3 regions of the Rhodoplanes sp. SY1 genome follow, and region 3 is predicted to be linked to each of the others. Evidence: riboswitches for the same ligand, from Rfam matches in the RefSeq annotation. Region 3 holds a riboswitch; each other region holds the start of a gene.
What was found. Region 3 has a riboswitch for cobalamin ahead of ABTU92_RS16855 (TonB-dependent receptor). Riboswitches for the same ligand answer to the same signal wherever they lie in the genome.
Positions count from the first base shown of each region.

Region 1: linked by a shared signal. The riboswitch ahead of ABTU92_RS03405 (cysteine-rich small domain-containing protein) and the one ahead of ABTU92_RS16855 (TonB-dependent receptor) in region 3 are both predicted to bind cobalamin.
Region 2: linked by a shared signal. The riboswitch ahead of ABTU92_RS17990 (FecCD family ABC transporter permease) and the one ahead of ABTU92_RS16855 (TonB-dependent receptor) in region 3 are both predicted to bind cobalamin.

Region 1 covers NZ_JBEOMB010000009.1:30,606-34,730, forward strand. The annotation lists gene ABTU92_RS03400 (cobyric acid synthase) at 126-1,712, opposite strand; gene ABTU92_RS03405 (cysteine-rich small domain-containing protein) at 1,709-2,125, opposite strand; cobalamin riboswitch at 2,307-2,532, opposite strand; gene ABTU92_RS03410 (phosphopantetheine-binding protein) at 2,669-3,094, shown strand; gene ABTU92_RS03415 (MotA/TolQ/ExbB proton channel family protein) at 3,166-3,681, shown strand; gene ABTU92_RS03420 (DUF2149 domain-containing protein) at 3,678-4,106, shown strand; gene ABTU92_RS03425 (TonB-dependent receptor family protein) at 4,115-4,125, shown strand, end outside.
Region 2 covers NZ_JBEOMB010000064.1:113,042-117,166, reverse strand. The annotation lists gene ABTU92_RS18000 (FAD-linked oxidase C-terminal domain-containing protein) at 109-1,557, opposite strand; gene ABTU92_RS17995 (thioesterase family protein) at 1,660-2,169, shown strand; cobalamin riboswitch at 2,428-2,636, shown strand; gene ABTU92_RS17990 (FecCD family ABC transporter permease) at 2,734-3,768, shown strand; gene ABTU92_RS17985 (ABC transporter ATP-binding protein) at 3,765-4,125, shown strand, end outside.
Region 3 covers NZ_JBEOMB010000061.1:8,114-12,238, reverse strand. The annotation lists gene ABTU92_RS16855 (TonB-dependent receptor) at 1-2,182, opposite strand, end outside; cobalamin riboswitch at 2,369-2,576, opposite strand; gene cutA (divalent-cation tolerance protein CutA) at 2,804-3,139, opposite strand; gene ABTU92_RS16845 (NAD kinase) at 3,217-3,999, shown strand.

The sequences.
Region 1 (4,125 bases), on a different contig from region 3:
GCTGACGGCACCATTCTGCCGCGACGCGATAGCCCATGTCATCAGTGGACCTCCTCCGGAATGCAGAGACCGCAGTGTCGGAACGATCCGTCGATCGGCCGCCATAGCCCTCGCTACACCCGCAGTCAGCGGGCGAGCGCGAGGAGCGCGTCGAGATCGAGGTTCTCCTCGCAGTGGTCGGCGAGCGCCTCGATGGCCGCCTCGGTGCGCTGCGCGAAGTCGAGACCGGACGCCTGCGCCCCGACCGACCGGAGCCAGTGGCCGCGGAACGCATCGGCGCCGAACAGGCCGTGCACATAGGCGCCGGCGACGCGGCCGTCGGCCGACACGGCGCCCTCGGGCCGGGCGCGCCCTGCCCCGTCGTCCAGCATCAGCCACGGTCGTGACAGACCCGGCCCCGTGGTGCGCCCCATGTGCATCTCGTAGCCGGTGACGCGACAGCCGCTGAGGCGATCCACCGCGTCGATGTCGACGAGGCGCTTGTCGTCGCCGATCTCGGTCTCGACGTCGAGCAGGCCGAGGCCGGCCGTCTCGCCAGGCGCGCCCTCGATGCCCTGCGGGTCGCGCACCACGCGGCCGAGCATCTGGAAGCCGGCGCACAGGCCGATCACGCGGCCACCGCGGCGCGCATGAGCGAGAATGTCGATGTCCCAGCCCTCGCGGCGCAGCACGTCGAGATCCGTGCGTGTCGCCTTCGAGCCGGGCAGAATGATCACGTCGGTGTCGACCGGGATCGGATTGCCGGGCTGGACGAAACGCAGCGCGACGCCCGGCTCGGCGGCGAGCGGATCGAGGTCGTCGAAATTGGCGATGCGCGAGAGCCGCGGCACCGCGACGACGAGGCCCCGTCCGCCGAACTCGGCGGAGCGCTCCAGCGCGAGCGAGTCCTCCGCCGGCAGCCGGTCGGCGATCGGGAACCAGCGCAACACGCCGAGGAACGGCCAGCCGGTCTGCGCCGTGATGGTCTTGACGCCGGGATCGAACAGCGAGAAGTCGCCGCGGAACTTGTTGACGATGTATCCCACCACGCGGGCGCGGTCGGCCGGATCGAGCAGCGCGTGGCTGCCGACGAGCGCCGCCATGGTGCCGCCGCGGTCGATGTCGGAGAGAATCACGACCGGCAGGTCGGCTTTCTCGGCGAGGTGCATGTTGGTGATGTCGGAGCGGCGCAGGTAGATCTCCGCGCCCGAGCCGGCGCCCTCGACCAGCACCAGGTCGGCCTCGGCGCGCAGCCGGTCGAGTGAGTCGAGGATCGCCGGCATCATGCCGTGGCGCATGCGGTGATAGATGCGGGCCGGGCAGTTGCCGAGCACGCGCCCGCGCAGGACGACCTGCGAGCCGATGTCGGTCTGCGGCTTCAGCAGCACCGGGTTCATGTGAATCGACGGCGCCGCCTTGCAGGCGCGGGCCTGCAGATGCTGGGCCCGGCCGATCTCGCCGTAGATGATTTCTCCATCCGGTCCCGGGGGGAGATCGCTGTCGGCCGCGACGGCGGCGTTGTTGCTCATGTTCTGCGCCTTGAACGGCCGCACCACGAGGCCGCGGCGCGTGAAAGCGCGGCAGAGGCCGGCCACCACCATGCTCTTCCCGACATCCGAGGCGGTGCCCTGGATCATCAAGGAGCGGGCGCGGCGCGGCAGCGGCAATGCGGCGGGCGTGAAGGCGATGCGGGAGACGAGGCCGGCGATCTGGGCATTGACGTCGATGGTCATGATCTGGTCCGAGGAGGCTTCATCTGATAACGCCGCGTCTGCTCGTGTCCGTCCCAGACCACGGGCCGCTCGAGCCACTTCTGGATGAAATTCCAGGCGCCGCCGTAGCCGTTGTGCGGCAGGGTGCAATCCGAGCAGTCCTTGCGGCGGATCCCATTGCGATCGGTAAAGACCTTGTAAGGACCGGGACAACGGTAAGCGATCAAGGGGCAGTAGCAGAACAGGCAGTTGAACTGTCCGCGCACGCCCGTGTGGCAGGGCAGGAACGGACAGGCCGTGTTGGTGAAGCCCTTGAAGGCTTCGTTGGTGGTGGTGTCCTTCGGCTGCATGCGAGGCCCGAGCAACAGCGAGCGCAGCGGCGACGTCGTCACCAGCGCGAAATGCGCGGCAGAGGTTCTGCCGGCAAGCGACATCGCCCGCCGACGCGATGCGCCGCGGATGCGGATGACGATCGGCTTCGCTCGAACGGCAAGGCCGCACGGGCATTCGCGCCACCGACCGACCCGATGCCGATCGTGCGCGGACCGATCACGTGAAAAGCGGAATCAGAATTCGATGATCATTAGCGCTCCCCTTTCGACCCGCCGTCGAACGGAATGGACCAGCGTCTTCGGCCGGTCTCCTGGCTCACGGATCATGGTCTCCGATCACCTTCCCGGGACATGGCCTGATGGCGTCCCAGTGGCTCCGATCGGCGACGATCCGTCTACAGTTGCGGGGGCAGCTGCGGCATTGGCGAGACGCTCGTGTGACGAACGTTCGCCGGACCGCATTCCCGTTTCACCTCTCGACGAGAGGCACCGAAGACGCCTTCAAATGAGCACGAAGGCGGCCGGGGTGCAAGGCCGGGCTTTTCCGGAACTGCGAGACCGACGGCTCACGACCGCGCCGATCCGGCCGTCGCGATCAGCGCGCCATCACGGCATCCGCGCGGACGGAACAGCTGGAGACGATGTGTGCGGACGCCGAGTCCGGCGAGCTCGCCGCCGCTCACCGTCAACGGCAAGATCGACCGCCGCGCCCTGCCGGTGCTCGCCGCCGCGGCGCCGTCGGCAGGACCCGCGTCGCTGCTGGAACGCCGGATCGCCACCGTGTTCGGCCGACTGCTCGGCCGCGCCGACATCCCGCCAACTGAGAGCTTCTTCGAGCTGGGCGCCACCTCGGTGCTGCTCATCGAGGCGCACGGGCGGCTGCGCGACGAGCTGCGAAGGAATTGCCTGCTCCACGGCGTCCGGAGAGACGAGCAGGAGCCTTCGAAGCCGAGACAGAGCCGGTCGGGCTCTCCGGTCGCGATGCAGAAATATCACAGCGTCCGGGAGCTAACCCGGCAGGGCTCATCCGCTCTTGCAATCGCGCCGAGATTGTTACGATATAACATTTAATTCAGGATCGAGGCGCCGACCGTCGGAGACCCAAGGGCCGGACGGTCGGAAAGCGCCCGCGGAGTCGTGCCATGTCGTTCTTTACGCAGCTCTCCGAGCTGCTGCTGACCCCCGTCCAGCTCGCCATCCAGGCGCTGTTCCTGCTCTCGCTGTTCGAGAGCGGGCGGCTCGTCGTGCAATGGGCCTTGCGGTGGCGCGGCCGCCGCGGCTTCCGCACGCCCGCGGCCGGCGGCTTCGGGGCGCTCGGCGGCGGCTACCCGCTGGCGCGGCGCTATGCGGACGATCCGGCGCTGACGCTCGACGAGCTCGACGTCGCCGCCATGAAGCAGCTCGAGCTGATCCGGGTGGCGACCCGGGTGACGCCGATGCTCGGGCTGATCGCCACGCTGATCCCGATGGGGCCGGCGCTCGTCGCCCTCACCCGCAACGACGTCGCCCAGATGAGCGAGCTTCTGCGCTCGGCCTTTGCGGCCGTGGTGCTGGCGCTCGCCGCCGCCTGCTTGTGCTTCTGGATCGCCTCGGTGCGGCGGCGCTGGTGCGCCGAGGAGCTGGTCGCGGTGAAGCGGCGGATCGAGGCCCGGCCATGACGCTGCGCATTCTCGAAGAGGACGAGGAGCTCGACCCGATCCTCTCGGTGGTCAACCTGGTCGACGTGTTCCTGGTGATGATCGGCGCGCTGATGATGATCATCGCCGTCAACCCGCTCAACCCGTTCGCGTCCGAGACGGCCGTCGCGGTGAAGAACCCGGGCCGGCCCGACATGCAGATCGTCGTCAAGGACGGCGAGAAGATCGAGACCTACACGTCGACGCAGGAGATCGGCAGCGGCGAGGGCGTGCGGGCCGGCATCGCCTACCGGCTGAAGGACGGCTCCTTCGTCTACGTGCCCGAGACTGCGCCGTCCGGCGGCGCCCCGGCCGCGACGCCCGGCCGCCGGATGCCATCGGGCCCGGCCGCCCCGCGCGGCCCCCTCCCCTCGCCCCGCCCCGTTCCGCCATCGCCCTCGCCGTGAGGCCCGCCATGCGTATCGC
Region 2 (4,125 bases), on a different contig from region 3:
CGGCTCTGCGGCGCCTCGGGCCTGTGGCCAGATGCGCCTTGTCCGGGGCACGAGGCTGCGAGTCGGGACGGCGGCCTCGACCAAGACGATGCGCCGTCGTCCGCGATCTCACGTCTGCGACACGAGGTCCGCCGGCACGATCTTGCCCGGATTCATCAATCCGGCCGGGTCGAGCGCGTGCTTGATCGCCGCCATGGCGGCCAGCGCCGGGGCGCCGAGCTCGGCCTTCAGGTATTTCATCTTGCCCTGCCCGACGCCGTGCTCGCCCGTGCAGGTGCCGTCCATGGCGAGCGCGCGCTCGACCAGCCGCTCCAGCAGCGCCTTGGCGCGCTTGACCTCGTCGGCGTCGTCCATGTCGACCAAGAGGCCGAGATGGAAGTTGCCGTCGCCGACATGGCCGACGATCGGCGCGACGAGGTTCGACGCGGCGATGTCCTCCTGGGTCGCCACCACGCATTCGGCGAGGCGCGAGATCGGCACGCAGACGTCGCTCGCCACCGACTTGGTGCCGCGACGAAGCGCGCCGGCCGCCCAATAGGCGTCGTGCCGGGCCTGCCACAGCCGGGTGCGGTCCTCGGGCCGGGTCGCCCAGTCGAACGGCCCGCCGCCGTGCTCCTGCGCGATGTCGCCGAACTGCGCCGCCTGCTCGGCGACGCCGGCCTCGCTGCCGTGGAACTCGACCAGCAGCAGCGGGACCTCCGGCAGGTCGAGCTTCGAGTAGGCGTTGACGGCCTTCACCTGGAGCTGATCGAGCAGCTCGATGCGGGCGACCGGGATGCCGGTCTGGATCGTCGTGATCACTGTGTTGCAGGCCGCCTCGACGGTCGGGAACGGGCAGATGCCGCCGGCGATCGCCTCCGGGATGCCGTGCAGCTTCAGGGTCAGCTCGGTGATGATGCCGAGCGTTCCCTCCGAGCCGACGAACAGCCGGGTGAGGTCGTAGCCGGCGGCCGACTTCTTGGCCCGCGTGCCGGTGGTCATCAGCTCCCCGTTGGCCAGCACCACCTTCAGGGCGAGGGTGACGTCCTTCATGGTGCCGTAGCGCACCGCGTTGGTGCCCGAGCAGCGGGTCGCCGCCATGCCGCCGAGCGCCGCGTCGGCGCCGGGATCGAGCGGGAAGAAGAGGCCCTGGTCGCGCAGATACTCGTTGAGCTGCTTGCGGGTGACGCCGGGCTCGACCACCACGTCGAGATCCTCGGCATGGACGGCCAGCACCTTGTTCATGTCGCGGGTGTCGACGCAGATGCCGCCGAACGGCGCGTTGACCTGGCCTTCCAGCGACGTGCCGGTGCCGAACGGGACGATCGGAACGCCGGCGGCCGCGCAGATGCGCACGATCTTTTGAACATCGGCCGTGCATTGCGGAAACACGACGGCATCGGGCGCCTCGCTGGGCAGCCAGCTCGCCATGTTGCCGTGCTGCTCGCGGGTGGCCGCCGCCGTGGTGAGGAGGCTCGGGCCGAATTCCTGCGCCAGCGTGGCGATCACGGACTCGACGGCGGAACGCGACGGCCGGACCGAAGCCGGCGCCGCGGCCGGGTGGGCAAGCGAAGTCATGGACGGTCAAACGCCTTTTCGGGTGTGCGGTGCAGCGTCGCAAAGCGGACACGGGCTCGCGACTTCGTCATGATTCGCTGCCATACTGGATTTATGAACATCATGCTCGACCATGCCGACCTGAAGCCGGTGTTCTTCGCTCCGTTCGTCTCGTCCGTCATGCGGGTCGAGCCGGACTGGATCGACTACAACGGCCACCTCAACATGGCCTATTACAACGTGCTGTTCGATCGCGCCGCCGACGAGGTCCTGGCGCTGATCGGCGCCGGCACCGACTATGTCGACCGGCAGCGCCATTCGTATTACACGGCCGAGACCCACGTGCGCTACCTGCGGGAGCTGAAGGCCTCCGACGCGGTGCGCGCAACCTTCCAGCTCCTCGACCACGACGCCAAGCGGCTGCACTATTTCGAGCAGCTTTTCCACGCCGACGAAGGCTGGATGGCCGCCACCCTGGAGGTGATGGCCCTGCACGTCGACATGGACGCGGCCCGCGCCGCCCCGGCCCCGCCCCTGATCGCCGCCCGCCTCGCCGAGATGAAGGCCTCGCACGCCATGCTGCCCCGCCCCGAGGCGGCCGGCCGCCGCGTCGCCATGCCGGCGCGGGTGTAGGCGCAGAGGACTACTCGCCGTCCGACGTTCGCCGCGTCGTTACCTCTCCCCGCGTGCGGGGAGAGGTCGACATTCGCGCGCCCAGCGCGGATGTCGGGTGAGGGGGCGTCGCCGCGAGTCTCTGCTTTGCGGAAGCGCCCCCTCACCCGTCTCGCCGCTGCGCGGCGAGCCAACCTCTCCCTGCGCGCGGGGAGAGGGAACCCTCCCGGTGCCGCCAGCCTGCATCGAGCCGTTCTTGTGCCGGGCAACCCGCCGTGGTTTAACGCCGATGTCGTCGGTGCCTCCACCCGGAGGTGAAACGGGAACACGGTAAGGACGTCCTCCGATCCGGACACGTTCGAAACCGCGGCTGCCCCCGCAACTGTGAGCGGAGCTCCTCGTCCGAACGCCACTGGCCGCTGCGGCCGGGAAGGCGGACGAGACCTGATCCGCGAGCCAGGAGACCGGCCGGCGACAGGCACGTTCGGTCGACGGTGGGTCGACGGAGGATTCCCCTTGAAGCTGTCCGCCGCGGCCCGCTCCGCCGTCGCCGACCCGCTCGCGCAGCGGGACCGCTCGCGCGACATGGTACGTGAAAACACCGCCCGCGACGCATCCCGCCGTCGGGCATTGGTGATCCTCACGCTGTCGGCGCTGGTCGCCGTGCTGGTGCTGCTGTCGCTCGGTCTCGGCTCGGTGCGGCTGTCGCCCACCGAGGTCGCGACCGCGCTGTTCGGCGGCGGCAGCGAGGAGAGCCGCATCATCGTCCAGGAGATCCGGCTGCCGCGGGCGATCCTCGGCGTCGCGGTCGGCGCCGTGCTGGGCCTCGCCGGCGCCGCCCTGCAGGGGTTGCTGCGCAACCCGCTCGCCGCGCCGGAGCTGTTCGGTGCGCCCCAGGCGGCGGCCTTCGGGGCCGTGCTGGTGATCGCCACCGGGCTCGCCGACGTGCTCTCCTTCGCGCTGCCGCTCGCCGCCATCGCGGCCGCCTTCGTCTCGGTGTTCGTGCTGCTGGCCGTCGCCGGCCGCAATGCGAGCCTGCTGCTGCTGATCCTCGCCGGGCTCGCGCTCTCCGCGCTGGCCGGGGCCGGCACGGCGCTGACCATGAATCTGGCGAAAAATCCGTTCGCGGCGTTGGAGATCTCGTTCTGGCTGCTCGGCTCGCTGGAGGACCGCAGCATGCGCCACGTGGCACTGGCGCTGCCCTTCGTGCTCGCCGGCGGCGCGCTCCTGCTGTCGCAGCGCCACGCCTTCCGGGTGCTGAGCCTCGGCGAGGAGACGGCCGCGAGCCTCGGTGTCGACGTCGCCCGCACGCGGCTTCTCGTGATTCTCGGCGTGGCGCTCGGGGTCGGCGGCTCGGTCGCGGTGTCGGGCACGATCGGCTTCATCGGCCTCGTCGGGCCGCATCTCGCCCGCCCGCTGGTCGGCCCCGATCCGGCCCGCCTGCTGGTGCCCAGCGCGCTGCTGGGCGCCGCGCTGCTCACCGCCGCCGACATCGCGGTGCGGCTGCTGCCGGCCACCACCAGCGTGCGGGTCGGCGTGCTCACCGCGCTGATCGGCGTGCCGTTCTTCCTGTGGCTGATCGTGCGCGAGCGGCGCTCGCTCGGCGGAGGCGTGTCGTGACCGCGCCCTATCTGGTCGCCGAGGAACTGACGGTCGCGGTCGGCGGACGCGACGTGATCACGACCCTGTCGGTGGCGTTGCCGCGCGGACAGCTCGTCGCCCTGGTCGGCCCCAACGGTGCCGGCAAGACGACGCTGTTGCGCGGGCTCGCCGGCCTCGTGGCCTCGCGCGGGGAGCTGACGGTCGGCGGCGAGGCCGTGGCGTCGCTGGCGCCACGTGAGAGAGCGAAAAGGTTCGCGTACCTGCCGCAGGGGCACGTGGTGCACTGGCCGCTGCCGGTGCGCGACGTGGTCGCGCTCGGTCGTTATCCGCACGGCGCCGTCGATCCGGCGCGACTGTCGCGCGGCGACGCCGAGG
Region 3 (4,125 bases):
AGGTGCGGCCGGGCTGCGGATAGGCGTTGTAGACGCCGTACTTGCTGCCGAAGCCGTCCGGATAGGGGCTGGCGACCGCGTAGTCGAAATAGTCCTCGTTCAAGAGGTTCTGCACGGCGAACGACCAGAAGTAGCGGTCCCACTCACCGGCGATCTTGGCGTCGAGGATCGTGTAGGTCGGCGTCATCGGCTGGAGATTGCGGCTGTCGTTGTCCATGCGGCGCGAGCCGACGAAGCGCACGTCGCCGGTGAACACCAGGCGGCTGTCGAGGATGTTCCAGACGACGCCGACGCCCGCCGTGTTGCGCGCGACGAGCGGCACGTCGTTGCCGGCATAGACGCCCTCCCGGAACACGGCGCGCGTATAGGCATAGCTGCCCTTCAGCCGCACCGTGTCGGAGACCCGCATGGTCGCCAGCGCCTCGGAGCCGTAGCGCCGGGTCGGATCGAGATTCACGTTGGTGGTGGTGAACGGCGAGTAGAAGATCTCGTTCTCCAGAACCATGTCGTAGATGCTCCATTGCAGGAACATCGGGCCGGCCGTCACCTTCACGCCCGCCTCCCAGTCGCGCGAGGTCTGGGTCTTCAGCGCGAAATTGCTCGGCATGCCGTAGGGCGCGCTGCCGATGCGCTCGTCGACATTCGGCACCCGGAAGCTCTGCGCGGTACGGCCGAACAGCGTGAGCTGCTGGTTGAAGCGGTGCTCGATGCCGATGTGCCAGGCGCGGTTGGTCTGGGTGTCGTCGAGCGGGTTCGCCTGCACGACGGTCGGAAAGCCGAAGTAGAGATAGCCCGGTGCCGCCGCGTTCACGGCATCGCGCGCCGACAGCGAGGTCCGCTGCACGCGCCCGCCGACCGAGACGTCGGTCGTGGAGAACAGCGTCACCGTGTTCATCGTGTAGGCGGCGAGCGAGGTCTGGTCGAGATCGTACTGGTGCAGCGGCGCCGCACCCTCCGTCAGGGCGCGCGGCGACGAATAGTCGGTGTGATAGACGTCGACGCCGCTCAGCGACTTCAGCGGCAGGCCGAACGCCGTCGTGTCGACCTTGAGGCGCGGCGTCACCGACGAGGTGACGAGCGAGGACTCGAAATAGGACGTGTCGTAGGCGGAGCCGATCTGCTGCCGGCAGGCCGAGTTGTAGACGCCCGTGAAGGTGTCGAGGCAGGACGGGAAATAGGCCGCCTGCTGCTTGCGGACCCGCACGCCGCCGTCGACGATCAGCTCGGCGCCCGGCGTCAGGTCGTAGGTCACGCCGGTGGTCGCCGTCGCCTGCTGCTGGTTGGCGAAGTCCCACGGCGTGTTGGTGCCGCGGCGGTCGGTCGCGAGCTGATTCAGGCCGAGCGTCGGGTCGACGCGGCGGCCGGCCGGAAGCCCGAGCACCTGGTCGCTCAGCGTCGTGTTCAGATAGAAGCTGCCCCAGTCGCGGGTGTAGCGATAGTCGCCGCCGGCGTTGGTCTGATGATACTGGCCGTTGTCGCGATAGCCGTCGGAGCGCACCGCATTGGCATAGAGCGCCAGCGCGTGCGGCCCGCTCGACGCGAAGGCCGTGCCCCTGCCCTCGACCTGGTTGAACGAGCCGTAGGCGACCTCGGCGCGGGCGCCGTTCGGCCGTCCGGTCGCCTTCTTGGTGACGATGTTGATGACGCCGCCGACGGCGCCGTCGCCGTACAGCACGCCGCCGGAGTTGCCGCGCGTCACCTCGATGCGCTCGACCGCGTTGATCGGCACCGAGCCCCAGTCGAAGGTCTGCAGATCGGGCAGATCGACGCGGCGTCCGTCGATCAGGATCAGCGTGTTCTGGGCGCCGGTGGCGCCGAAGCCGCGGATGTCGACGGTGGCGCGCGCCCCGTTGACGCCGCCGTAGAGGTTCGAGACCTGGACACCGGGCTCGCGGGCCAGGATGCCCGGGATGGTCTGCTCGGGCGAGCGCTCGATCTCCTCGGCCGTGATCACGGTCGTGGACGCACCCGTGATTCCGAGCGCGCCGCCGGCGCCGCCGCCGAGGCGCGTCGCGGTGACGTAGAGGTCGGGCAGCGCGGTGTCGGTCGTCGCCGGCGCCTGCTGGGCCTGCACGTCACCGGCGAGCAGCAATGCGCTGCCGAGCAACGCCGTGCTGCCGAGCAGAACGGCGAGGCCGGCGGCGCGGGCCGCCCTAGCGCGGTTCGAATGGTCGTGGGTCATTCCTGTCGTCCTTCGCGAAAGGGTCATGCGGTTCGCGTTGCATGAGCCGACGCGAAAGACGCCCGTCCGGCCGTCCCGGCCGATCGGTGTCCAAACGCTTCACGAGACGAACGAGCATAGCGGTCCCCGCGCCGGTCACGGTGTCACCGCTGCGAAAGACCGCTCCGTATGGGGCTTCCCGCCCACCGGTTGGGTGACTGTGCGGGCAGGTCTCCTGGCTCGCGGGTCGTCGCTGCATCCGGCCTTCCCGGTTTCCCAGTGGCCACGGTGGATGCGGCTCGCCGCTCACAGTTGCGGGTCCAGCCACGGCTTCACGACCCTCGCGGGGCGCGTTCCGTGTTCCCTCTTTCCTCCCGGCGGTCGCCCGCCGGGAACCAGCACACCCGCACCTTCGGTCGCCCGCGCCCCGCGCGTCAATCGTGCAGGCCCCGACCCGAGTGCATTAGCCGGAGAAGTGTTGCGCGAAGCCCACACCCGGAAGAGTCATTCCGGGGCGTGTGCCGTGAGGCGCACGAACCCGGAATCCAACCAAGTCCTTCGGATTCGCCCGCTGGATTCCGGGTTCGCACCTTCGGTGCGCCCCGGAATGACGGCGTCCGGAGCATCCTGGAACACGGGTCTTCAGTCCTCGGCGTCGTCCGCCTTGGTCTCCGCCAGGAGCCAGCCGAGATAGGCCTGGTCGACGCTCTCGATCGGCAGCACCAGGATGGCCGGCGTCGTGTAGGAATGGCGCGCCTTGACGGCGGCCCGCACCGCCTCGGCGCGCGACGCCCGGGTCTTGATCAGCATCACGACCTCCTCGCCGCGCTCGATCGCGCCCTCCCAGCGATAGAGCGAGACCATGCCGGGCAGGATGTTGACGCAGGCGGCGAGCCGCGCCTCGACCAGCGCGCGTCCGGTCTCCTCCGCCTCGACAAGCCCCGGAAAGGTCGTATAGACGAACACCACCCGTTCCATCGCCACTCCTTCGCGTCGGCGGCGGTGCGGCGCCGGTATCGCACGAACCACCGAACGATCCGCCGCACGAGCCGCGCATGACCCATCTGCCTGCCGAGATCGAGCGGATCGCCTTCGTGGCGAGCCAGACCCCCGAGGCGACGGCGGCCCTCGCCCGGTTGACCCAGCGCTACGGCAATGTCGATCCGCACGAGGCCGACGTCATCGTCGCGCTCGGCGGCGACGGCCTGATGCTCAAGACCCTGCACGTCTTCATGAGCACCGGCAAGCCGATCTACGGCATGCATCGCGGCACCGTCGGCTTCCTGATGAACGAGTATCACGAGCACGGGCTGAAGGAGCGCCTGCACGACGCCGAGGCGACCGTGATCCACCCGCTGCTGATGCGCGCCCTCGACGTCGACGGAGGCGGCCACGAGCACCGCGCCATCAACGAGGTGTCGCTGTTCCGCCAGACCTACCAGGCGGCGCGGCTCGACGTGATGGTGGACGGCAAGATGCGGCTGCGCGAGCTCACGGCCGACGGCATCATGGTGGCGACGCCGGCCGGCTCGACGGCCTACAATCTTTCGACCGGCGGACCGATCATCCCGATCGGCTCGCCGCTGCTCGCACTGACCCCGATCAGCGCGTTCCGGCCGCGGCGCTGGCGCGGCGCGCTCCTGCCCGACAGCGCCGTGGTGACGATCGAGGTGCTGGAGGCCGACAAGCGGCCGGTCGCCGCCGTCGCCGATCACGACGAGGTGCGCTCGGTCAAGCACGTCGAGATCCGCATGGACCACGCGATCGAGATGCTGATGCTGTTCGACCCCGGCCACAATCTCGACGAGCGCATCCTGCGCGAGCAGTTCAGCCATTGAGGCGACGAGCTCCGTCATTCCGGGGCGCGCCCAAGGCGCGAACCCGGAATCCAGTGGCATGCACGGACTGCGGGGCTGGATTCCGGGTTCGCCGCTGCGCGGCGCCCCGGAATGACGTGCTCTGAT